DNA from 4 places in the Mesorhizobium sp. WSM2240 genome. Region 4 is predicted to be linked to each of the others. Evidence: predicted binding sites of a transcription regulator. Region 4 holds the regulator's gene; each other region holds the start of a gene.

Region 1 (5,785 bases), 2.7 Mb from region 4:
TCGAAGAACGCCCGGCCCTTGTCGGCATCCGTTCGACGTGCATTCATCTCCTTCAAATCATGGCCGGCGCAAAAAACCTTGCCGGAGGCGGCGGCCAGCACGATGACGCGCACCGCATCATCGTCGCGCGCCCGGTCGAGCTCCGCCTGCAGAGACTCCATGGCCGCGATGGACAGCGTGTTAGCCGGTGGCCGAGCCAGCGTGATGCGCAGTATGCTGTTCTCCAGCGCGGAGACGACCGGTCCTTCCGGAGCGCGTTTGATCGCTACTACTTCCGCCATTTCAACCTCGACCTATCTGGGGGCGCTCCGAGGCGCTCGTTCGACGAATAAATATCACGCACCGGGTTGATGAACAGGGGCGGCGCGTGTTTTCTGGCTTCCGTTTACGCAAACGGAAGCGGCCTGGCCGCCATCACTGAAGCGACGGAGACGCGAAATGCCGGTTCAAGCAGGCCTCACACCGATGATGACGGCCGGCGAGGTCAATGAGCTGCTGAAATCCGTCTATCCGCAGCTCAACGACAAATTCGCCTTCTACGAGACCGTGGACGTCTTTCCCGGCGGCTGCACGGTCCGGCTCAACGCAGACGAGCGGCATCTGCGCCCCGGCGGCACGGTTTCTGGCCCCTCGCTCTTCACGCTCGCCGACATTGGCGGCTATGTCTGCGTGCTCTCGCATGCCGGGCCCGACGCATTGTCGGTAACGACGAACCTCAACATCAATTTCGTGCGCAAGGCCGAGGCCGGGCCGATCGATGGCCATTGCCGCATCCTGAAACTCGGCAAAGCCCTGATGATGTTCGAGATAGACATCGTCGCGGGGCCGGAAGGCCAGACGGTGGCGCACGCGACCGGAACCTATTCGATCCCGCCGAAGCGCACCGGTCTATGACGATCAAGCTTTGCGGTAAAATAATACCTTCACCTTAAAGTGTTGTTTTTATGAGTGTTATTGCTTCTCTATCCGCTTTTCGCGGCTTGACGTCACCATCGCCCTCCCCTATAAGCCGTCACGAAACAGCGGCCCACCGGCCGCGGTTTCTTTTTGGCGGACCGGAAAAGCCGTTCCTCCAAATCCAAGCAACAAGAAACGCCTTCTCCGGAAGGTCCCTGTAAGAAAGCAAAATCCATGAAAACCTTTTCGCAGAAGCCTGCGGACGTGGTGAAGAAGTGGGTGCTGATCGACGCCGAGGGTCTCGTCGTCGGCCGTCTCGCCACCGTCGTCGCCAACCGTCTCCGCGGCAAGCACAAGCCCTCCTTCACGCCCCATGTCGACGATGGCGACAATGTCATCATCATCAACGCCGACAAGGTCGTGTTCACCGGCAAGAAGTACACCGACAAGGTGTATTACTGGCACACCGGCCATCCCGGCGGCATCAAGGAGCGCACCGCGCGCCAGCTGCTCGAAGGCCGCTTCCCCGAGCGCGTGCTTGAAAAGGCCGTGGAGCGCATGATCCCCCGCGGCCCGCTCGGCCGCCGCCAGATGAAGAATCTCCGCGTCTATGCCGGCGCCGACCATCCTCACGTCGCCCAGCAGCCCGAGACACTCGACGTCGCCGCGCTGAACGGCAAGAACAAGAAGGTTTCCTGATATGGCCGATCTCAACTCGCTCGCCGATCTCGGCACGGTCGCCCCGACCGCGCAGCCGGCCGCGCCCGTCTATGTCCAGAAGCTGGACAAGCAGGGCCGCGCCTACGCCACCGGGAAGCGCAAGGACGCCATCGCCCGCGTCTGGGTGAAGCCCGGCTCCGGCAAGATCGTCGTCAACGACAAGGAATTCGCGGCTTATTTCGCGCGGCCGGTTCTGCAGATGATCCTGAAGCAGCCGATCGTCGCGGCAGCCCGTGAAGGCCAGTTCGACATCGTCGCCACCGTCATCGGCGGCGGCCTTTCGGGCCAGGCCGGCGCGGTTCGCCACGGCATCTCCAAGGCGCTGACCTACTACGAGCCCGGCCTGCGCGGCGTGCTCAAGAAGGGCGGCTTCCTGACCCGCGACAGCCGCACCGTCGAGCGCAAGAAGTACGGCAAGGCGAAGGCCCGCCGCAGCTTCCAGTTCTCGAAGCGCTAAACGCGATCATTTTCGACTGCAACAAGGCCGCCTCCGGGCGGCCTTGTTATTTCTGCTCAGTGCGTCCTTCGAGGGTTGCCGCGCTCGATTCTGCGATCAGTTGATGCTGGCGGTGTCGGCGGGCTCGATCCGCTCGGCATAGGGAACGCGGTAGCCGTTCTTCTCCAGCCATTCGATCGCCGCTTTGGGTTCGTCGGTCTGGATGATCGTCGCGCCCTGCTCGGCCCAGAAGCCGAACGTCTCCTGCGGATAGTTCGCCTGCACCAGTTCGTCGCCGCGCCCGCCCGCGAGATAGCCGCCCGGCTTGTTGACGATGGTGAAGGTGTTCACCCAGAGATGCCAGTCGCCGCGCGCCGACACGGCCCGGCTGCGGGCGCTGAACAGCGCGCCGCCATTCTCGGGCATGCTTTGGCCTTCGCCGCGCCATGCGATCATCTCGATGACATCGGCCGAAAACGTCCGGCCCACCTTTTCGATGAAGCTGATATCGTCGACCGCATCATCCGCGATGATCGGCATGAAGCGGACACCCTCGCCGATCGCGGTCATTGTTTTCGTCATCGCGCCGAGCTTCTCGGAATTCCAGAGATTGTGCTTGATGATGACCTGGTCGGCCATGCCCATCTCCCGAGCGATTTCGGCGACGCCGGCAAGCTCCTCGACTTCCATCTTGTTGTCGATGTTGACCATCACGCGGCCTTTTGTGACGGCGAACATGTTGCGCAGCGCCGGCACGCTTTCGGCCGTGACCTCGCCGGTTCCTTCCACCACCAGCCGGCAGCCCTTCAGCTCGGCCAGCGTCCTCTCGACCGCCCTGCCCTTGCAGGTCGTGGTGCGGTCGAGCCAGCTGTCATGCAGGACGATGTACTCGCCGTCCTTCGACTTTTGCACGTCGAGTTCGACGATCTCGACGCCGAGTTCGATCGAGCGCTTGACGCCCGCGACCGAGTTTTCGGCGTTGCGGATCTTTCCGCCTTCCTTCCAGCCGCCGCGATGAGCGACGATCATCACATGGTCGCGCCACTGATTGGCGTTTTCGAGCCGATCAATGATCTGCCGCATCCGCGGGCCTTCAGCGGCGGCGGGTTGGGCCGCCAGAAGTCCGAGAATGAGCGCGCTCAGGGAAATGATGCGCATGCGATTCGCTCCGTGGCCGAATGGTCGAGCGACGGATTAGCGGCCGGTCATGACAGGCAAATGAAGGCGGCGAAACCCTGCCGAAACTGCCGGTTGCGCGCGATGGGCCGTCTTTTTGGTTGCACCTGCGTCATATCCGGCCAATAGCTTGCCTCCGCAAAACAGAGGGGAACCCCGCACGATGCCAGCCAGATCGATCGATCACGCCTTCACCGCGCGCGGAAATACCGGCGCCGCGAGCGATCCGACCTATGCCGGCGGGCTTTCCTTCATGCGCCGCCGCTACACGAAAAACGTGACAGGCGCGGACGTCGTGGTCTGGGGCATTCCGTTCGACGCCGCAGTGAGCAACAGGCCTGGATCGCGTTTCGGGCCGCAGGCGATCCGCCGCGCGTCGGCGATCTTCGACAACGATCCGCAATATCCCTTCCATCTCGACCTGTTCGACAAGCTCGGCGTCGTCGACTATGGCGACTGCCTGCTCGACTACGGCAACCATCAAAAGACGCCGAAGACCATCGAGCGCGAGGCCGCAAGGCTGATCTCCTCAGGCGCTTTCCTGCTGACGCTTGGCGGCGATCATTTCGTCACCTGGCCGCTGCTCAAGGCGCATGCGGCGCTGCACGGGCCGCTGGCGCTGGTGCAGTTCGATGCCCATCAGGACACCTGGTTCGACGACGGCAAGCGCATCGACCACGGCTCCTTCGTCGCGCGCGCGGTGCGCGATGGCATCATCGATCCCGACCGCTCGATCCAGATCGGCGTGCGCACCCATGCGCCCGATACATTCGGGATCAAGATCTTGCACGGCTACGAGATCGAGGAAATGCGCGCGGCCGATATCGCCTACGCCATCGCCGAGCGTACCGGCGGCAGGAAGACCTATGTGACCTTCGATATAGACTGCCTGGACCCCGCCTATGCGCCCGGCACCGGCACGCCGGTCGCCGGCGGGCCCTCCTCGGCCAAGATTCTTTCGGTGTTGCGGCAGATGACGCAGATCGACATTGTCGGTGCAGATGTCGTAGAGGTTGCGCCAGCCTACGACCATGCCGATATTACCGCGATCGCCGGCGCGTCGGTGGCGCTGTACTATATCGGGCTGCTGGCGGAGCGTAAGGCCAGGCTCGAGGCGCTGAACAACAATACTGCTGTGAACCACGGCAGCGACATCTAGATTTGCACGGAACGGCAGGCATGAAACCAAAGATCTTCATCGACGGCGAACACGGCACGACGGGACTGCAGATCCGCGCCCGCCTCGCCCGCCGCGCCGACCTGGACATTCTGTCGATTCCGGAAGCGGAGCGGCGCAACATGGACATGCGCGCCGATTTCCTGAAATCGGCCGACATCGCCATGCTGTGCCTGCCCGACGACGCCTCGCGAGAGGCGGTCGCCATCCTCGAAGGCCACAATTCGACCCGTGTCATCGACACGTCGACGGCGTTCCGCGTCCATCCCGACTGGGCCTACGGCTTCGCCGAACTGGATTCTGAACAGCGCGACAAGATCGCCGAGGCGCGGCTGGTCGCCAATCCTGGCTGCTATCCGACCGGCGCGATCGCGCTGATCCGCCCGCTGGTGGCGGCCGGCATTCTGTCTGCCGATCATCCGATCACGGTCAACGCCGTGTCCGGCTATACGGGCGGCGGCAAGCAGATGATCGCGCAGATGGAAGACGCCTCGCGCGACGACTATGTCGCGGCGCCGCATTTCCTCTACGGCCTCACGCTGCAGCACAAGCACGTGCCCGAAATGCAGAAGCACGGGCTGCTCGAACGCCGGCCAATCTTCTCGCCGAGCGTGGGCCGCTTCGCGCAGGGCATGATCGTGCAGGCGCCACTGCATTTGTCCGACCTCAACGGCGTAGCGTCGCTGGGCGAGATCCACGCGACGCTTGAAGCGCATTATGCCGGCCAGGAGATCGTACAGGTCGTACCGCTGGCGGAAAGCGCGAAGCTCACGCGCCTCGACCCGACGGAACTCAACGACACCGATTTGATGAAGCTCTACGTCTTCGGCACCGAAGGCCAGGGGCAGGTCAATCTGGTCGCGCTGCTCGACAATCTCGGCAAGGGCGCTTCCGGCGCCGCAGTCCAGAACATGGATATTATGCTGGGCCTCAAGCACTGAATGGATCAGCCTGCCTTTCCAGCGCGCTGGAACGTCAGCGATCCTATCCTTATTGCCCAGACCTTCAGCAGCCGCATCTGGAAGGTGCGGCTGGACGACGGCAAGCCCGCCGTGGTCAAGGATCTGAAGCCCTTCGACGACGTCGAGGACGAGTTGCGCGGGGCGCATTTCCTGTCCTGGCGGAACGGCGACGGCGCGGTAAAGCTGCTCGGCTTCGACAGCAATAAGATGCTGCTCGAATACGCCGGCGAGCGGCATCTGGTCGACGACCTCAACACATATGGTGACAGCGTCGCCACCGAGATCGCAGCGGAAGTGATGGCGCGGCTCTTCGCGCCGTCAGACCTTCCTATTCCCGGCGACCTGCAGCCGCTCCGGGAGCGTTTTAAGAGCCTGTTCCAACGAGCGAAGGCCGATCGCGACGCAGGCCGGGATGGC
Region 2 (5,785 bases), 330 kb from region 4:
GTCATGACCACACTCCCGAAATGGCGAAGCCCAAGCCTGCCCGCCGTATCGGAAGCATTGTTAACTATAGTGGTTAAGTGGCGGTTAAGGTTAACGGCTATTTTGAGGCTCCGCGCCGCGACCGCCTGAAATCAAACAAAAAAGGCTCCCGAAGGAGCCTTTTTTGCGATTGTGATGCCGAGCACTAGTTCAGCGCATAGCGCACGCCGAGCTTGAAGTCGTGCGAGTAGAGGTCGTTGAACTGGAACCCGTCATTGTCGAGGTCGAAGTCCGGATCGTCATTGTGGAACGTCCCGGTCTTGGCATCGCCCAGTGAGACGAAGCTGTAGCCGAGATCGAGGGTCAGCCTTTCGGTCGCCTCGATACCCAGGCCCGCATGCAGCGCCCAGGCCAAATTCCATTCCGACTCGTCGTCCGCATAGCCGCCGCCGCCGGTGATTACATTGACGTCACGGAAATGCGAGATCGTGTTGCGCGACGCGCCGATACCGGCGCCGAGATATGGCGTGACGTTGTAGAAAGTGCCGAGATCGGCATAGGCGTTGGCCATAATCAACCATTCCGATTTTTTGGCGCGGAAATCGTTGGTGGTCAGGCCGGTGACAGTGGAATCCACCCAGTCGAGGGCTTCGAAATCGGACTTGCCGCGATACTCGACCGTGAGATCGCCGCGCAGATAGTCGTTGAACTGGTAGCCGATGCCGGCGCCAAACAGCGGCGCAGAGGCGAAGCCGCCTTCGTCGTACCAGCCGAAATCAGAGATGGTCGGGTTGTCGTATAGGCTGGAATCCAGTCCGTCGAAACGCTGGTTGCTCATGCCGATATGGCCGCGAATGTACCAGCCGCCATAGACCGGCGCGGGCACTTCGATGATCGGCGGTTCATAGAGATCGGCCGCCATTGCGGGCGCCGCCGCCCCGGCCACGATGATGGCCGCAAGAATTGTTTTTGCGAAATCGTGCATATTCCCTACCCCTGCGAATCCTCGCGGCGCGAATGCGCCCGAAAGAGATTGAACTCGGGTTTGGATAATGAAACGCAAAGGTTAAGGCGTGCTTAACCCTGTTGCTTAACCACGATCGCGCAATTGATTGCGGCAGGCACAAATGAAAAGGCCCGCCGATCAGCGGGCCTTTTAATGCCAAAAAGAGGTTCGGTCAGGCGGCGGTCTTGATGTCGGCGATGATGCCGACAATGTCATTCACCACCGTCTCGACCAGCTTCTGGTCGTCGCCCTCGGCCATGACCCGGATCAGCGGCTCGGTGCCGGAAGGCCGGATAACCAGGCGGCCGGATTTGCCGAGTCGGTTGCGCGCATCCTCGATCGCGGCCTTTACTGGGGGCGCCTCCAGGGGCTTGCCGCCGGCAAAGCGTACGTTCTTCAGGAGTTGCGGCACCGGTTCGAACTTTTTGCAGATCTCGCTGACCGGCTTGTTCTGACGCTTGATGCAGGCAAGTACCTGCAGAGCCGACACCAGCCCGTCGCCGGTGGTGGAGAAATCCGACAGCACGATATGGCCGGACTGCTCGCCGCCGACATTCAGCCCATGAGCGCGCATGTGCTCGACCACGTAGCGGTCGCCTACCTGGGTGCGATGCAATTGCAGGCCGGCTTGGCCGAGGAAGCGTTCGAGACCGAGATTGGACATGACGGTTGCGACGATGCCGCCGCCGGCCAGACGACCGCTCTGGTGCCAGGATTCCGCAATCAGCGCCATGATCTGGTCGCCGTCGACGACCTCACCATTCTCATCGACGATAACCATGCGGTCGGCGTCGCCATCGAGCGCTATGCCGATGTCGGCGCGCACCTCATGCACCTTCTTGGTAAGGCCGACCGGGTGCGTCGAACCGCATTCCTCGTTGATATTGAAGCCGTTCGGCTCATTGTTGATGGTGATGACCTCGGCGCCGAGCTCCCAAAGCGCTGCCGGCGCCACCTTGTAGGCGGCCCCATTGGCGCAATCGATCACGATGCGCAGGCCGGCCAGCGACATCGATCGCGGCAACGTACGCTTGGCGAACTCGATGTAGCGGTCATGCACGCCGTCGACGCGCTTGGCGCGCCCGAGCCCGTCGGCGTCGGCCAGCGAAATGTCGACATCCTGGTCGAGCAGCGCCTCGATGCGCATTTCGATCTCGTCCGACAGCTTGTAGCCGTCGGGGCCGAACAGCTTGATGCCGTTATCGTAATACGGATTGTGCGAGGCCGAGATCATCACGCCGATATCGGCGCGCAGCGACCGCGACAGCATGGCGACGGCCGGCGTCGGGATCGGTCCCAGCAGGAACACATCCATGCCGGCGGCACAGAAGCCCGCGACCAGCGCGTTCTCGATCATATAGCCTGACAGCCGCGTGTCCTTGCCGAGCACGACGCGATGGCGGTGGTTGCCGCGCTGGAACGAGAGGCCGGCAGCCATGCCGACCTTCATCGCAACCTCGGCTGTCATCGGAAATTTGTTGGCCCGTCCCCGGATCCCATCCGTTCCGAAATATCGTCTCGTCATTTTACGTAACTTCCCCGCGCGTGTTTACGCAGTCATTCATTTGACACAATAACACATCGTTCCGACATCACTTTGTGTGAGTATCTGTTACGAATGCTTAGAAATGGTTTCGCTTTCCCGGCGCCTAGCCTGGCAGTCAGGCTAGGTTCTCACCGCGCCATCTTGTGGTATTCGGTATTCGGCCGCATGTCGATCGCTGCGGCGACACGGTTCGACATGTTGAAGAAGGCGGCGGTGGAAGCGATATCCCAGATGTCGCGGTCGGAAAAGCCGGCCTCGCGTAAGGCGGCGCGGTCGCTTTCCTCGATTTTTGCCGGGTGTTCCGTGAGTTTGGCGGAAAAATCCAGCATCGCCTTTTGGCGCGGCGAAAGATCTGCCGCGCGATAATTCATCACCATCATCTCGCCCAGCGCCGGGTCGCCGGACAGTTGGCGTACCGCCGCGCCATGCGCTGTAAGGCAGTAGTAGCAGTGGTTGATCGAAGAGACGACGACCGCGATCATCTCGCGCTCGAGCTTCGAAAGGCCGGAATCGCCGAGCATCAGATCGTTGTAGGTATCGGTGAAGGCGCGCAGCTTCTTCTCGTCGAAAGCATAGGAGAGCAGCACGTTGGGTACCAGCCCGAGCTTCTCTTCGCATTTGACGAAATAGGCCTTCGTCGCCTCACTCAATTCGGCGGCGGGCAGGTCCAGTGCATGGATGCGTCCGTTCATGGCTGTCATCTCCCTTTCATGCGAAGTTCGCATTTTGCATCTATGCCCGTGTCGCCAAATGCGGTTGATCTGCTACGATAGCCGCAAAAGCATGGGACCGGGGGAGGTTTAAGCATCATGGCACCCAGCGCCAAGTCCAAAGCGGTAGCCAGAAAACCTCACTCACTCCCAAAAGCAAGCGACGGCCCGTCACAACTGGCGGACTACCTGCTGGCCCGCACCCCCGCAGAAGACGTCGCCGCTTATGAGCCCGAGATGCTCGCAAAGGCGGCCGAGCTTGCGTATCGCGCGGTTACGAAGCATCGCAAGGGCGAAAGTGTCATCGCCATCGACAGCGGGGCAGGCGTCGTGCGCGACGGGCGGCCGATCACCGTCATAACCGTCGTGAACGACAACATGCCGTTCCTGTTCGACTCGGTGCTGGGCGAGATCACGGAGACCGCCGGCGAGCCGGCGCTGGTAACCCATCCGGTCATCGTGGTCAGGCACGGCAAGCACGGCGTCGAGGAAATCGTCGGAGACGGCGGTTCGGCCAAGGATCACGGCGCCGACAGGCTCAGCGTCATTCACGTCCACATCGGCAGGCTTTCCAACGATGAGGCGAAAGGCTTGCACGACCGGCTGGCGCGGGTGCTCGGCCAAGTTCGCGCGGCGGTCAACGACTGGAAGCCGATGCTGGCGCGGCTCGACCAGGCGATCTCGGACTTCCGCTATGCGCCGATCCCGCTCGACAAGGAAGCAGTGACGGAGGCTATCGCCTTCCTCGAATGGCTGCGCGACGACAATTTCACTTTCCTCGGCATGCGCGAGTTCCGCTACAAAGGCGGAGAGAAGAGCGGCACGCTGGAGCGGGCGGCCAGCCCCGGCCTCGGCATATTGCACGACCCGGACGTGATGGTGCTGCGGCGCGAGATCGAAGGCGCGACGACGACGCCGGAAATCCGCGTCTTCCTGCACGGACCCGATCCGCTGATCGTGACGAAGGCCAACGCCAAGTCGGCCGTCCATCGCCGCATCTATCTCGACTATATCGGCGTCAAGACTTACGACAAGAAGGGCGCGCTTTCGGGCGAACTGCGCATCGTCGGCCTGTTCACCTCGACCGCCTATACGCGCTCGGTGATGAAGATCCCCTATCTCCGCTCCAAGGCGCAGGCGGTAATCGCCAGGTCGGGCTTCGACCCGGGCGATCATTCGGGCAAGGCGCTGATCAACGTGCTGGAATCCTATCCGCGCGACGAACTGTTCCAGATAACGGTGCCGACGCTGCGCAAGCATGCCGAGGCGATCCTGGGACTGGTCGAGCGGCCGCGTGTGCGCGCCCTGGTGCGGGTCGACCAGTTCGACCGCTTCGTCTCGGTCCTGGTGTTCGTGCCGCGCGACCGCTACGACAGCCGGGCGCGCGTCCGCATAGGCGATTATCTGAAAACGGTATTCGAGGGGCGGCTGTCCGCCTACTATCCGGCCTTCCCGGAAGGGGGCCTGGCGCGGGTACATTTCATCATAGGCCGCTCCGGAGGAAAGACCCCGAAGGTCGATCCCAAGACGATCGAGGCGGCGATCCGCGACATCGTCCGCACCTGGGAGGATGCCCTGCGCGAGGCGACGGAGGCGTCTGGCGCCGGCCCGGGTCTGGCCGCGATCGCCGCGAAATTCCCGGAAAGCTACCGCGGCAGCTTCTCCCCGGCCGAGGCGTTGGTCGATGCGGGCCGCATCGCCAGGCTCGATGCCGACAACCCGATCGCCATCGACTATTACCGCCATGCCGACCAGCGGTCGGAGCAGGCGGCGCTGAAGATCTACCATTTCGGCGCGCCGGTGGCGCTGTCTCGCCGAGTGCCGGTGCTGGAGAATATCGGCTTCCGGGTCATCAGCGAGCGCACCTTCGAGGTTGGCGACCGCGAAACCGGGCTGGTGTTCGTGCACGACATGGAACTGGAGAATGTGTTCGGACGGCCGATCGACCTCTCCGACGGCGGTAAGCTGTTCGAGGACGTGTTCTTGTCGGTGTGGCGCGGCGACGCCGACAATGACGGCTTCAATGCGCTCGCCCAGACCGCCGGCCTGTGGTCGAACGAGATCATCATCCTGCGCGCCTATGGCCGCTATCTGCAGCAGGCCGGAATACCGCAAAGCCAGGACTTCATCGCGGCCGTGCTCAACCGCTATCCCGAGATAGCGCGCGGCCTTTACCAGATGTTCGTCGCGCTGTTCGATCCGGCAGCGCAAAAAGACGGCGCTGTGACGGCAAAGCACCTGAAGGCCAAGATCAAGGATGCGCTGGAGGATGTGCCCAACATCGACGACGACACGATCATCAGGCGCTATCTCAACCTCGTCGAATCTTCGCTGCGCACCAATCATTTCGTATCCGGAACGAAGGAAAGAGGGCAGTCGCTGGCGATCAAGCTCGATTCGAGGGCGGTGGACGGCCTGCCGGAGCCGCGGCCATGGCGCGAGATCTTCGTCTATGGGTCGGAAGTCGAAGGCGTGCATCTGCGGTTCGGTCCGGTGGCGCGCGGTGGCCTGCGCTGGTCTGACCGGGCGCAGGATTACCGCACC
Region 3 (5,785 bases), 100 kb from region 4:
GAGGCTGACGACCTCGGTAAACGGCGGTATCGCATAGATGCGCTTCTCGCGGCCCGCCCCGAACAATTGCAGCGCCGGCGACATGTGCATTTTCGGATTGTCGAATTTCGGCGTCGGCGAAGGGTCCATCACATAGCGGCCCTCGACCTTGACCGGATAGGCATAGGTGGTGGCGATGCGGCCGTGCTTGGCGATGTCCTCATAGAGCTTGACGTGCATCAGCCCGTATTCCTCGAGCGCGTGCATTTTTCGCGTTTCGGTCTCGCGCGGTTCCAGGAACCGCAATGGCTCGGGGATAGGCACCTGGTAGACGAGCACCTGCCCCGCGGTGAGCGGGTATTCCGGGATCCGGTGCCGCGTCTGGATGATCGTGGCCTTCGCCGTCTCCATCGTCACAGCGACATCGGCGACCTTCCTGAAGAAGGCGCGGATCGAGACGGCGTTGGTGGTGTCGTCGGCGCCCTGGTCGATGACCTTCAGCACATCGTCCGGCCCGATGATCGAGGCGGTCACCTGCACGCCGCCGGTGCCCCAACCATAGGGCATCGGCATTTCGCGGCTGGCGAACGGCACCTGGTAACCGGGAATGGCGATGCCCTTCAGGATCGCCCGGCGGATCATCCGCTTCGTCTGCTCGTCGAGATAAGCGAAGTTGTAGGTGGCGATCGGTTCGGCGACGGGCGCAACGCTAGTCGACATGGCGCGTTTCCTTGAGAGAAAGGAGACCGAAATGGACCTTATGATCGTACCGGTGATCCTGGCGCTGCTGTTGACCGCCTACGTCATCTATCGGGGCTATGCGGCTCGGGCGCGCGGGCGCAGGACACCCGATCAAGAACAATAGGCCTTTCATTCCGCGGCCTCCTTCTGGCCCTCGGTCCCGGAATTTTCGCCCGCCTCGTGCTCGGCGCGCATGCGCCGCACCAGGTCAAGCTCGGCCTGGAAGTCGACATAGTGGGGTAGCTTCAGATGCTCGACGAAGCCGGTCGCCTGGACATTGTCGGAATGCGAGATGACGAACTCCTCGTCCTGCGCGGCGGCGACATCCTCGCCGAATTCGCGGGCGCGCAGAGCCCGGTCGCAGAGCGACATCGCCATCGCCTTGCGCTCGGATTGGCCGAAGACCAGGCCGTAGCCGCGGGTGAATTGAGGCGGCGCCTTGGCCGAGCCCTTGAACTGGTTGACCATCTGGCATTCTGTGACCCGGATGCGTCCCAGAGTTACCGGAAACGGCAACTCCGGCACGTCGAGTTCCAGCTCGACCTCGCCGATGCGTATTTCGCCGACAAAGGGATGGCTGCGGCCATAGCCGCGCTGCGTCGAATAGCCGAGCGCCAGCAGAAAGCCCTCGTCGCCGCGCGACAGCGCCTGCAGGCGGATGTCGCGCTCCATCGGAAATTCCAGCGGCTCGCGCGTGATGTCGCCGGTAACGTGGCCGTCGGGCAGATTGCCGTCCGGCTCAATCAGGCCTTCATGCGCCAGAATCTCGGAGACGCGCGGCATGGGCTCGGGAGCGGTGTCGCGCCGCTCTGGCTCGGCGACATCCGCGCCGCCGGCCAGTTCCGGATCAAGCAGGCGGTGCGTGTAGTCGAATGTCGGGCCAAGCAACTGCCCGCCCGGAAGGTCCTTGTAGGTCGCCGAGACGCGGCGCTCGACCTCCATGACCGCCGTGTCGATCGGGCGCGTATAGCCGAAGCGCGGCAGCGTCGTGCGGTAGGCGCGCACCAGGAAGATCGCCTCGATCATGTCGCCCCGCGCCTGCATGACGGCAAGGGCGGCAAGCTCCCTGTCGTAGAGCGAGCCCTCCGCCATCACCCGGTCGACGCCCAGTCCAAGCTGTTCGACGATCTGGTCGAGCCGCAGCGCCGGCACGTTGCGGTCGCCGCGCCTGCGGTCGGCGAGCAGCGCATGCGCATTGGCGATCGCGGCTTCGCCGCCCTTCACGGCCACATACATGTCAGGCCTCCATCGTCTTGATGCAGGTGGTGCGCGGCAGGCAGGCGACATGCTCCGGCGCCGCCAGGATCACATCGACGCCACGCGGGAAACGACCGTGGTTCTGCTTCCACTGCTCGACGAAGTGGCGCGGCAGCGGCGTCGGCGAGATTGTCGCCTCGGTCTCGATGCCCGGACCTTCGAGGTGCAGCGGGGGCCCGGATGTCAGGCTGCCTACGGCAAGGATCAGCGTTGCCGAGCGGTCGGGATATTCCTGCGTGCCTTGTCCGAAATTCTCCAGCGCGATCAGCTCGGCCGGGTCGCAGACCAGCGCGAAATGCGCTTCCGCCGGATTGTGCGCGAGAGGCGCGCCGGTGTGGAAGCCGAGCCAGGTCTTCACCGCATCCGACGCCTGCAATGCTGCGTCGAGCCAGAGCGGCGTGTCGTGGTCGCACAAAGTCAGCGCCACCGCGGCTGCCGTGGACGTCAGCGGGGCAGGCGGTGAGGCGGAGCGGCCGATCGGCTGCACCGTTCCCGGCCGGGCCATGGCGTCCATGACCGCGCGGAACACCGACTGCGCATCGAATACAGGATCGGCAAAACCGCCGTCGATCGATTGGCCGAGCATGTCCATCAATCCTCTCCGCGCACCATGGTGAAGAAGTCGACCTTGGTGGCCGCCGTCTCCGTGCGGCGTTTCTCGTCGGCGCCCGCTTGCGCAGCCTTGAGCGGCGCGATGATCTTCTCCTCGATCTCGGCGCGGCGGGCGGGGTTCTGCCAAAGCGCGTCGGCGATTGCCGAAATCCTCGCCTTCTCCTTGTCGCGGCCAAGTGCATAAGCATGGCCGACCTCGCCGCCGGGCAGCCGCACCGTCGCCCGCGTCACCGTCGCCTCGCCGAAATTGAACGGTGCGCCGGCGCCGCCGATGCGTCCGCGCACCGTCACCAGCCCGGTTTCCGGGCCGCGCAGCGCCTGCGCATCCGTCTCGATGCCTGCCGCATCCCAGAGCCGCCTGATCTCGCCGGCCGAGGCCATCGCCAGGGCGGCCATTGCACCCTTGCGCTCCGCGTTCCGTTCCGCTTCTTCCCGCCTGCCGTTCTTCATGAGCCTGCGCCTGCTTACTTGTCTATTGTTCTATACAACCAAACAAATTATAGCTGGCTTCTAGCGCGTGTCCATGACGTGTGCGTGACAGGAGAGAGAAATTGATCGGAACCGGACTCGAGCGGGAGGTGACGCGCAGGAGCGGCGTCGCGCTTTGGCGCCAGATCGCCGACCAGATCAGGCAGGCGATCGGCTCGGGCGTGCTGGGCGCCGATGGCCGGCTGCCGCCGGAACTGGCGCTGTCGGAACGCTTCGGCGTCAATCGCCATACGGTGCGCAGCGCTATCGCGGCGCTGGTTCAGGAAGGCGTATTGCGAGCCGAGCAAGGCCGCGGGACGTTCGTCGAAAGCCGCAAGCGCCTCTCTTATCCGATCGCCGCTCGCACCCGTTTTTCCGAAGGCCTGGAAGGCCAGGCGCGCGATCGCCGCAGCAATCTTCTGTACCACGCGATCGAACCTGCGAGCAGCCAGGTGGCCGAGGCGCTGGACCTGCCGCAGGGCGCGCCGGTGCTGCGGCTGGAGACCATGGGAGAGGCCGACGGCCGGCCGGTGTCGCGGGCGACGAGCTTTTTCGACGCGAGCCGTTTTGCCGGTTTCGAAAATTCGTTCGCCCGGAGCGGCTCCATCACCGCCGCCCTCCAGGAATTTGGCGTCTCCGACTATGTCCGCCGCTCGACGCTCGTCTCTGCGCGGCATGCCGACTCCGCCGACCTTGCGGATCTGCGCCTGTCGCCGGGCGCGATCGTGCTGGTGACGGTCGCGATCAACGAAACCCTCGACGGCTCGCCGCTGCAGTTCTCCGAAACGCGCTTCGCCGCCGACCGCGTCGAACTTTCGGTTTCGGGTCAGGCCTGACCCGTCTTTATGCCCGCCGATCCCGCCCCGGATGCATCAGATGACGCAACTGGACCATGGCCATAGGGTGCGAGAGGCTTTGCGCGTCGGTCTCGAGTTGCAACTCGTCGCCGCCGCGCTTCGCCGTGCGCGCCAGAATCTCGTAGACGGCGGCGGTGGTCGACTGCAGCGCCTTGGCCGCAGGCTGGCCGTCGAGCAGCCGCGCCAGGAACACGGCGGCGGTGAGGTCGCCGAGCCCGTTCGGCGGCTGTTCTATGATCCGGTGCTCGGCGAGCAGCGCCGCTGACTGGGTCAGGAGCAGATTGCCGATGCCGCCGGTCATCATCGCCGGCGCTGACGTGACCAGCATCGTCGCCGGCCCGGCCTCGTTGGCCGCCGCGATCACCGAGCGCATGTCGTCGAGTTTCGTGCCCGCCATCCATTCCAGCTCATAGCGGTTCGGCGTGGCGATGTCGGCGATCGGCACCAGCACGTCGCGCAGCGCACGGGCCAGCGGCTCGGCGACGTAGAGCCCGCCTGCGTCGCCCATGATCGGGTCGCAGATATAGATGGCGCGGGGGTTCCTTGCGCGTACCGCCTGGACCAGCGAGGCCACAGCCTGTGCCTGGTCGACATTGCCGAGATAACCCGACAGCACGCCGGCGACTTCGCCCAGCCACGGCGCCTGCTCGAGGTCCTTCATCAATGCCGCAAATTGTTCCGGATCCGGCACGATCCTTGTAGCGCGGCCGTGACCCGGGTGCCAGGGCAGGATGACTGTCGGTACGGCCCACACCGGATAGCCCAGCGTCTCGAGCGCAAAGACCGCTGCGCGATTGCCCACGGAACCGCGGGCGACATGACTGGAAACGACGATGACCGCGCGTGGCGCGTCAGCTTCAACCGAATTCATCCGACCCTATCCGCGCACCACGAAAATCACCAGCCAGACGATCAGGCCGATTGTCACGACCAGCCCAATAGCACGTCCGATGCGCGTTCCCCAATATTCGACTGGATCGGCGGGGTCGGCATCCGCGGCCGTCAAATGGTCCCGCGTTCGCTGAGCGGTGCGCGAGACCAGCGGCGGGGTGCTCGAATCGGCCTCGCGCGCGATGCGGTCTAGAATGCGCCGCGATTCGATGTCCCTGTCGGGTTCCTTGCCTGCCACTGAAGCGCCCTTTGTGCCGCCGGGACTCTAGCGCGTTCCGGCGGGCGGGCACAGTGATCAACGCATGGTCCAGCATATGTTGGGGCCAGCCATTCCTTTGGCCCGGCAATGTGGTAACTGTTCACCATTCTGTGATGACCCAAGGAGTTTCCATGCTCGCCCAGCGCCTCTTTTCCCCTTCCGTTTTTCGCAGTTTCCGGGCCGTGCTGGTCCTGGCTCTCTTCCTGCCTGCGCTGTCGGCCTGCGGCTTCAACACCATTCCGACGGCCGAGGAGCAGGCAAAGGCGGCGTGGAGCGAGGTGCTCAACCAGTATCAGCGGCGCGCCGATCTCATTCCGAACCTGGTCGAGACAGTGAAGGGCTACGCCGCCCACGAAAGGGAGGTGCTGCAGTCAGTCGTCGAAGCAAGGGCCAAGGCCACCCAGACCACGCTTTCGCCTGAAGCGCTCGAGGATCCCGAGGCGTTCAGGGCTTTCCAGCAAAGCCAGGCCGGGCTCACCGGCGCGCTGTCGCGGCTGCTCGCCGTGGTCGAGAACTATCCCGACCTGAAGGCAAACCAGAACTTCCTGGCTCTGCAGGCACAACTCGAAGGCACTGAAAACCGCATCGCGGTCGCCCGCCGCGACTACATCGAGGCAGTCCGGGTCTACAACACCTCGCTTCGGACCTTCCCGTCTCTGCTCTGGGCAAAGTTCTGGTTCACCGACAACGAACCGTTCCAGAATTTCACCGTGGCGGAAGA
Region 4 (5,785 bases):
CGAAAAACCGCTTCACCGACCTCATCGAGATCAACATCAACAACCTTGCGGCGGTCCCCTCCGTCGTGTTCGGCCTGCTCGGCCTCGCGGTCTTCCTCGGCTGGTTCGGGCTGCCGCGTTCCGCCCCGCTGGTCGGCGGCATGGTGCTTGCCCTGATGACGCTTCCCACCATCATCATCGTGACGCGTGCGGCGCTCACTTCGGTTCCGTCGTCGATCCGCGAGGCGGCGCTCGGCATCGGCGCGTCGAAGCACGAGATGATCTTCCATCACATCCTGCCGCTGTCGATGCCGTCGATCATGACCGGCACGATCATTGGCCTGGCGCAGGCGCTCGGCGAAACCGCGCCGCTGCTGCTGATCGGGATGAACGCCTTCATCACCAGCCCGCCGGCCGGCGTGCTGGAGGCGTCGACCGCACTACCGACGCAGATCTACATCTGGGCGGACAGCCCGGAGCGCGGTTTCGTAGCGCGCACTTCCGCGGCAATTCTGGTCCTCCTCGGCTTTCTTTTCGTGATGAACGCAATGGCCATATTCCTTAGGCAGCGCTTTCAGCGCCGCTGGTAAAAGAGGTAAGAAATTCGATGGCAATGGAGCTAAAGGAATGAACATCATGACCGAAACAGCCATCGAGCAGAAGGTCCGTGCCGGCTCGACCCCGCCAGCGGTGAAAATGAGAGGCGACGGTGTCGATGTGCATTATGGCGAGAAGCAAGCGCTTTTCGGCGTAAGCCTCGACATTCCCCAGAACCAGGTGACGGCGCTGATCGGCCCGTCCGGCTGCGGCAAGTCGACCTTCCTGCGCTGTCTCAACCGGATGAACGACACCATCGATATCGCACGGGTGTCGGGCAAGATCACGCTCGACGGTGAGGATGTCTATGATCCGAAGATCGACGTGGTCGAACTGCGCGCCCGCGTCGGCATGGTGTTCCAGAAGCCCAATCCGTTTCCGAAGTCGATCTATGAGAACATCGCCTACGGACCGCGCATCCACGGCCTGGCGAAGAACAAGTCGGAACTGGACGGGATCGTTGAATCGAGCCTGAAGAAAGCCGGCCTGTTCAACGAAGTGAAGGACCGCCTCTCCGAATCCGGCACCGGCCTTTCCGGCGGCCAGCAGCAGCGCCTGTGCATCGCGCGCGCCATCGCCGTTTCGCCCGAGGTGATCCTCATGGACGAGCCGTGCTCGGCGCTCGATCCGATCGCCACGGCCAGGGTCGAGGAATTGATCGACGAATTGCGCGAGAATTACACGATCGTCATCGTCACCCATTCGATGCAGCAGGCGGCCCGCGTCTCGCAGCGCACCGCGATGTTTCACCTCGGCTATCTCGTCGAAGAGGACGCGACCGAAAAGATGTTCACGAATCCCGACGACAAACGGACGCAAGACTATATCACCGGCCGGTTCGGCTGAGTGCCAAGGCGAGGACCATAGAATGGGTGAGCACACCGTTGCCTCTTTCGACGAGGAACTTGGGCATGTCGACCGTCTGATCCGTGACATGGGCGATCTTGCCGGCGCGATGGTCGGCGCATCTATCCGGGCGCTTCTGGCGTCCGACAACGCGCTGGCGCAGCGGGTCATATCCGACGACGCGATCATGGATGCCAGACAGCGCGAACTCGACGACCGCGCCATCACGCTGATCGCAAAGCGCCAGCCGATGGCGCAGGATCTGCGCGCGGTGCTCGGCGCCATTCGTATGGCGGGAGACCTCGAGCGCATCGGCGATCTCGCCAAGAACATCGCCAAGCGCGTCAGCGCGGTCGGCCAGAGTGCGACGCCGCGCGACTTGTCGCACAGCATCGACGCCATGGCTCAGTTGGTGCTCGTGCAGGTCCAGGCGGTGGTCGACAAATACGTCGCTCGCGAACCGCAGGCTTTGCAGGCGCTACGCGCAGACGACGAGAAGATCGACGTGAAATACACGGCGGTATTCCGCGAACTGCTGACCTATATGATGGAAGACCCGCGCAACATTACCGCCTGCACGCATCTTCTGTTCTGCGCCAAGAACCTCGAGCGGATCGGCGACCACGTCACCAACATCGCGGAGAACGCTTATTTCGTCATGACCGGCTCGCAATTGCCTTCCAACCGGCCGAAGTTCGACGAGACCACGCAGACGGTGTCGGCCGAATAGGCAATTGTCATTGGGATTTCATCGATGATCGCTCCGAAAATCATGGTTGTGGAAGACGAGGAGCCGCTGGGCGTGCTCCTGCGCTACAATCTGGAATCCGAAGGTTACCAGGTCGAGATCGTGGCGCGCGGCGACGAGGCCGAGATAAGGCTGCAGGAGAACGTGCCCGACCTGCTGGTGCTGGATTGGATGCTGCCGGCGCTTTCGGGCATCGAATTGTGTCGCCGGCTAAGGATGCGGCCGGAAACCGAGCGCCTGCCGATAATCATGCTGACCGCGCGCGGCGAGGAAAGCGACCGCGTCAGGGGCCTCGCCACCGGCGCCGACGATTATCTGGTCAAGCCGTTCTCGACGCCCGAATTCATGGCGCGCGTCAAGGCGCTGCTGCGGCGGGCAAAGCCGGAAGTGCTGTCCAGCGTGCTCAAGGTCGGCGATATCGTGCTCGACCGCGAGGCGCACCGGGTCTACCGCAAGAAGAGCGAGGTCAAGCTCGGGCCGACCGAATTCCGGCTGCTGGAATTCATGATGCGGCATCCGGGCCGTGTTTTCTCGCGCGGGCAATTGCTCGACAATGTCTGGGGCGAGACGATCTATATCGACGAACGCACCGTCGACGTGCATGTCGGGCGGCTGCGCAAGGCGGTCAACACCGGCCGCATGCCGGATGTCATCCGCACCATTCGCGGCGCCGGCTACGCCATTCGCGAGGAATAGCGCGCTTTAGGCCAGTTCGCGCGCCTTCGCAGACGTCTCGGCCGGCGCACCGGTAGCGAAGATTTCCTGGTCGATGAAGGTCAGCGCGCGCATGGCGCAGCCTTCGCGGATCAGCGGCACCTCGTCCGGTTCCACCGCGAAGGAGATCGCGCCCGAGTGCTGGCCACCGGCTGTCCTGGCGATCGCCTCGCGCAGATGCGGCTCGATCAGGTCGAAGGCGGCGGCGCCGATGCCGACGACCGCCACCGGCGCTGGGTCGATGAGCGCGAACAGGCTGCCGAGGCCAAAGCCGATCGCCTCGCCAGCCTTGCGGAACGCCTCGCGCTCCGACCCCTCCTTCGCGCGGGCGGCGGCTGCCAGCGCCTTCATATCGGCATCGCTGATGTCGGCCACCGGCTCCTCGTCTTCGCTCGACTGGCGGGCGGCGCGCCAGATCGCGTAATTGCCGGCATAGGCCTCGACGCAGCCGCGACGCCCGCACCGGCAAAGCGCGCCGTCGGGACGGTGGATCATGTGGCCGAACTCGCCGCCGGAGGATTGCGTGCCGGTGAACAGCTCGCCCTTCAGCACCAGCCCCATGCCAATGCCGTGCGAAAGCAGTATGGCGATGAAATTGTCGCGGTAGCGCTCGGGATCGCGCCATTTCAGCGCCTCGGCGATCATATTGCAGTCGTTCTCTACGGTCACTGGAATATCGAACGCGCCTTCGAGACGGTCTGCGAAAGCGATGCCGGCATGCGGCGTGATCGGCGACCACAGCATTGTGCGCCGTCCGGCGTCGGTCGTGCCTTGCACGGCGAGGACCGTACGCATGATGCGCCTACCGGCCGCCTCATTCAGCCGCCGCTGCACCATGGCCAGGCATTCGCCTATCAGCTCTTCCTCGGGCAGGGTCAGTGTCGACAGCTTGCGCTGCTCGCTGGTGACCGTCTCCCCGGCATAATCGACGACCGCCACAGAGAGAAAGTTCAGCGCCACGACGATTGTAACGACGGCCGCCGCTTCCGGCTTCAGCGCGAGCGCGACCTGCGGCCGTCCGCGCTTCAGCGAAACCGTCTCGCCGCTTTTGGTCTCGGCCAGAATCCCTTCCTCGATCAGGTCGGATGAGATCGCCGAGATTGTGGAGTGGCTGAGGCCGGTGGCGCGGGCTATCTCGGTGCGCGATGGCTGGAAGGCACGGCGCACGGCCGTGATGACCATTGCGCGGTTGCGCTTGCGCAAATCGTCATGGCGAATTCCAACCGACATCTTTCAGCATTCCTCCCGCGGCAACCCGATGGACCTTCCCTTTCAGCATGGGGGCCGTCAACAGCGCCGCAAGAATATTGACAGAAGTCGCCGCATGCGTCATTCTTTTTTTCGAGGCTCGAAAAAAAGGGCTTCGGACGAAGTTCATTTGCGCCTCCGGGCGCGCAGGGAGGAAATCATGAAAAGATTTGCAACCGCCATTCTGGCGGGTGTGGCGATGACCGTATCGCTGGCGGCAGTGGCCGAGGCGAAGGACAAGATCATCGGCGTATCCTGGTCCAATTTCCAGGAAGAGCGCTGGAAGACGGACGAGGCTGCGATCAAGGCTGCCCTCGAGGCGGCCGGCGACAAGTACATTTCGGCCGATGCGCAATCCAATCCGAGCAAGCAGCTAACCGACGTGGAAAGCCTGATCAGCCAGGGCGCCAACGCGCTGATCATCCTGGCGCAGGATTCGAGCGCGATTGCCCCTGCCGTCGAGAAGGCTGTCGCCGAGGGCATTCCGGTGGTCGGCTACGACCGCCTGATCGAAAACAAGGACGCTTTCTATCTGACCTTCGACAACAAGGAAGTCGGCCGCCTGCAGGCCAGGGAAGTGTTCAAGGTGCAGCCGGAAGGCAACTACGTCTTCATCAAGGGTTCGGCCTCCGACCCGAACGCCGATTTCCTGTTCGACGGCCAGATGGAAGTGCTCAAGGAAGCAATCGATGCCGGCAAGATCAAGAATGTTGGCGAGGCCTATACCGATGGCTGGCTGCCCGCCAACGCGCAGAAGAATATGGAGCAGTTCCTGACCGCCAACAACAACGAGGTCGACGCGGTCGTCGCCTCCAATGACGGCACGGCCGGCGGCGCAATCGCCGCGCTTTCGGCGCAGGGCCTGGCAGGCACGGTTCCGGTTTCGGGGCAGGACGGCGACCATGCCGCGCTGAACCGCATCGCGCTCGGCACGCAGACCGTCTCGGTCTGGAAGGACTCGCGCGAACTCGGCAAGGCCGCGGCTGAAATCGCTTCGCAGCTCGCCGATGGCACGGCCATGGATGCGATCCCGAATGTCGTCAAGTTCAGCGGCGGCCCCGCCGGCGTCGAGATGAACTCGGTGTTCCTGGCGCCCGTCGCCATCACCAAGGACAACCTGAACGTCGTCATCGACGCGGGGTGGGTCACCAAGGAAGTGGTCTGCCAGGGTGTCGGCGCCGGTACAGTGCCGGCCTGCGACTGAGCTTCGAGAAACAAGTCGACGCCGCGGTTTGACGAAAACCGCGGCGTTTCGTTAAGCTGAAAATTGTCCGGTGATCCGCGCGAGACGGCATGCCGGCGGGAGGAATGTCATGACCGAGGTGACCTCGACTGCGCAGGCGGACCGCGCCCGCGCGTCCGAGATTGGGCCTGTTGCCCGCTTCCTCAGGGCGACCGAACTCGACACGCGCATGCTCGGCATGATCGGCGCGTTGCTGATCATCTGGGTCGGCTTCCATTTCCTCTCGGGCGGTCTGTTCCTGACGCCGCGCAATCTGTGGAACCTGTCGGTCCAGTCCTCGTCCATCGCGGTCATGGCCACCGGCATGGTGCTGGTGATCGTCACCCGCAACATCGACCTGTCGATCGGCTCGGCGCTGGGGCTGATCGGCATGATCATGGGCGTGGTCCAGGCCGAACTCCTGCCGCAGG

Evidence for each region. The regulator PhoB, encoded in region 4, activates phosphate uptake and scavenging genes when phosphate is short. The targets are predictions, from matches to a motif close to TGTCATNNANCTGTCAT.
Region 1: ABVK50_RS09165 (glycerophosphodiester phosphodiesterase family protein) is a predicted target of PhoB. The motif match lies at 3,261-3,277, and genes of this name have one in related genera.
Region 2: ABVK50_RS24375 (NAD-glutamate dehydrogenase) is a predicted target of PhoB. The motif match lies at 3,227-3,243, and genes of this name have one in related genera.
Region 3: phnF (phosphonate metabolism transcriptional regulator PhnF) is a predicted target of PhoB. The motif match lies at 3,113-3,129, and genes of this name have one in related genera.

What each region holds. Positions count from the first base shown of each region.
Region 1 covers NZ_CP159253.1:1,912,052-1,917,836, reverse strand. The annotation lists gene ABVK50_RS09185 (enoyl-CoA hydratase) at 1-281, opposite strand, end outside; gene ABVK50_RS09180 (PaaI family thioesterase) at 439-894, shown strand; gene rplM (50S ribosomal protein L13) at 1,132-1,596, shown strand; gene rpsI (30S ribosomal protein S9) at 1,598-2,074, shown strand; gene ABVK50_RS09165 (glycerophosphodiester phosphodiesterase family protein) at 2,171-3,211, opposite strand; gene speB (agmatinase) at 3,393-4,388, shown strand; gene argC (N-acetyl-gamma-glutamyl-phosphate reductase) at 4,409-5,347, shown strand; gene ABVK50_RS09150 (aminoglycoside phosphotransferase family protein) at 5,348-5,785, shown strand, end outside.
Region 2 covers NZ_CP159253.1:4,908,224-4,914,008, reverse strand. The annotation lists gene ABVK50_RS24395 (outer membrane protein) at 1-5, opposite strand, end outside; gene ABVK50_RS24390 (outer membrane beta-barrel protein) at 185-964, opposite strand; gene glmM (phosphoglucosamine mutase) at 1,158-2,510, opposite strand; gene ABVK50_RS24380 (peroxidase-related enzyme) at 2,660-3,223, opposite strand; gene ABVK50_RS24375 (NAD-glutamate dehydrogenase) at 3,341-5,785, shown strand, end outside.
Region 3 covers NZ_CP159253.1:4,684,752-4,690,536, reverse strand. The annotation lists gene ABVK50_RS23285 (alpha-D-ribose 1-methylphosphonate 5-phosphate C-P-lyase PhnJ) at 1-699, opposite strand, end outside; gene ABVK50_RS23280 (carbon-phosphorus lyase complex subunit PhnI) at 850-1,956, opposite strand; gene phnH (phosphonate C-P lyase system protein PhnH) at 1,958-2,569, opposite strand; gene phnG (phosphonate C-P lyase system protein PhnG) at 2,569-3,039, opposite strand; gene phnF (phosphonate metabolism transcriptional regulator PhnF) at 3,141-3,893, shown strand; gene pdxY (pyridoxal kinase PdxY) at 3,901-4,785, opposite strand; gene ABVK50_RS23255 (hypothetical protein) at 4,792-5,043, opposite strand; gene ABVK50_RS23250 (LemA family protein) at 5,196-5,785, shown strand, end outside.
Region 4 covers NZ_CP159253.1:4,580,054-4,585,838, reverse strand. The annotation lists gene pstA (phosphate ABC transporter permease PstA) at 1-569, shown strand, start outside; gene pstB (phosphate ABC transporter ATP-binding protein PstB) at 607-1,422, shown strand; gene phoU (phosphate signaling complex protein PhoU) at 1,445-2,152, shown strand; gene phoB (phosphate regulon transcriptional regulator PhoB) at 2,177-2,866, shown strand; gene ABVK50_RS22670 (ROK family protein) at 2,873-4,114, opposite strand; gene ABVK50_RS22665 (hypothetical protein) at 4,092-4,262, opposite strand; gene xylF (D-xylose ABC transporter substrate-binding protein) at 4,293-5,336, shown strand; gene ABVK50_RS22655 (sugar ABC transporter permease) at 5,446-5,785, shown strand, end outside.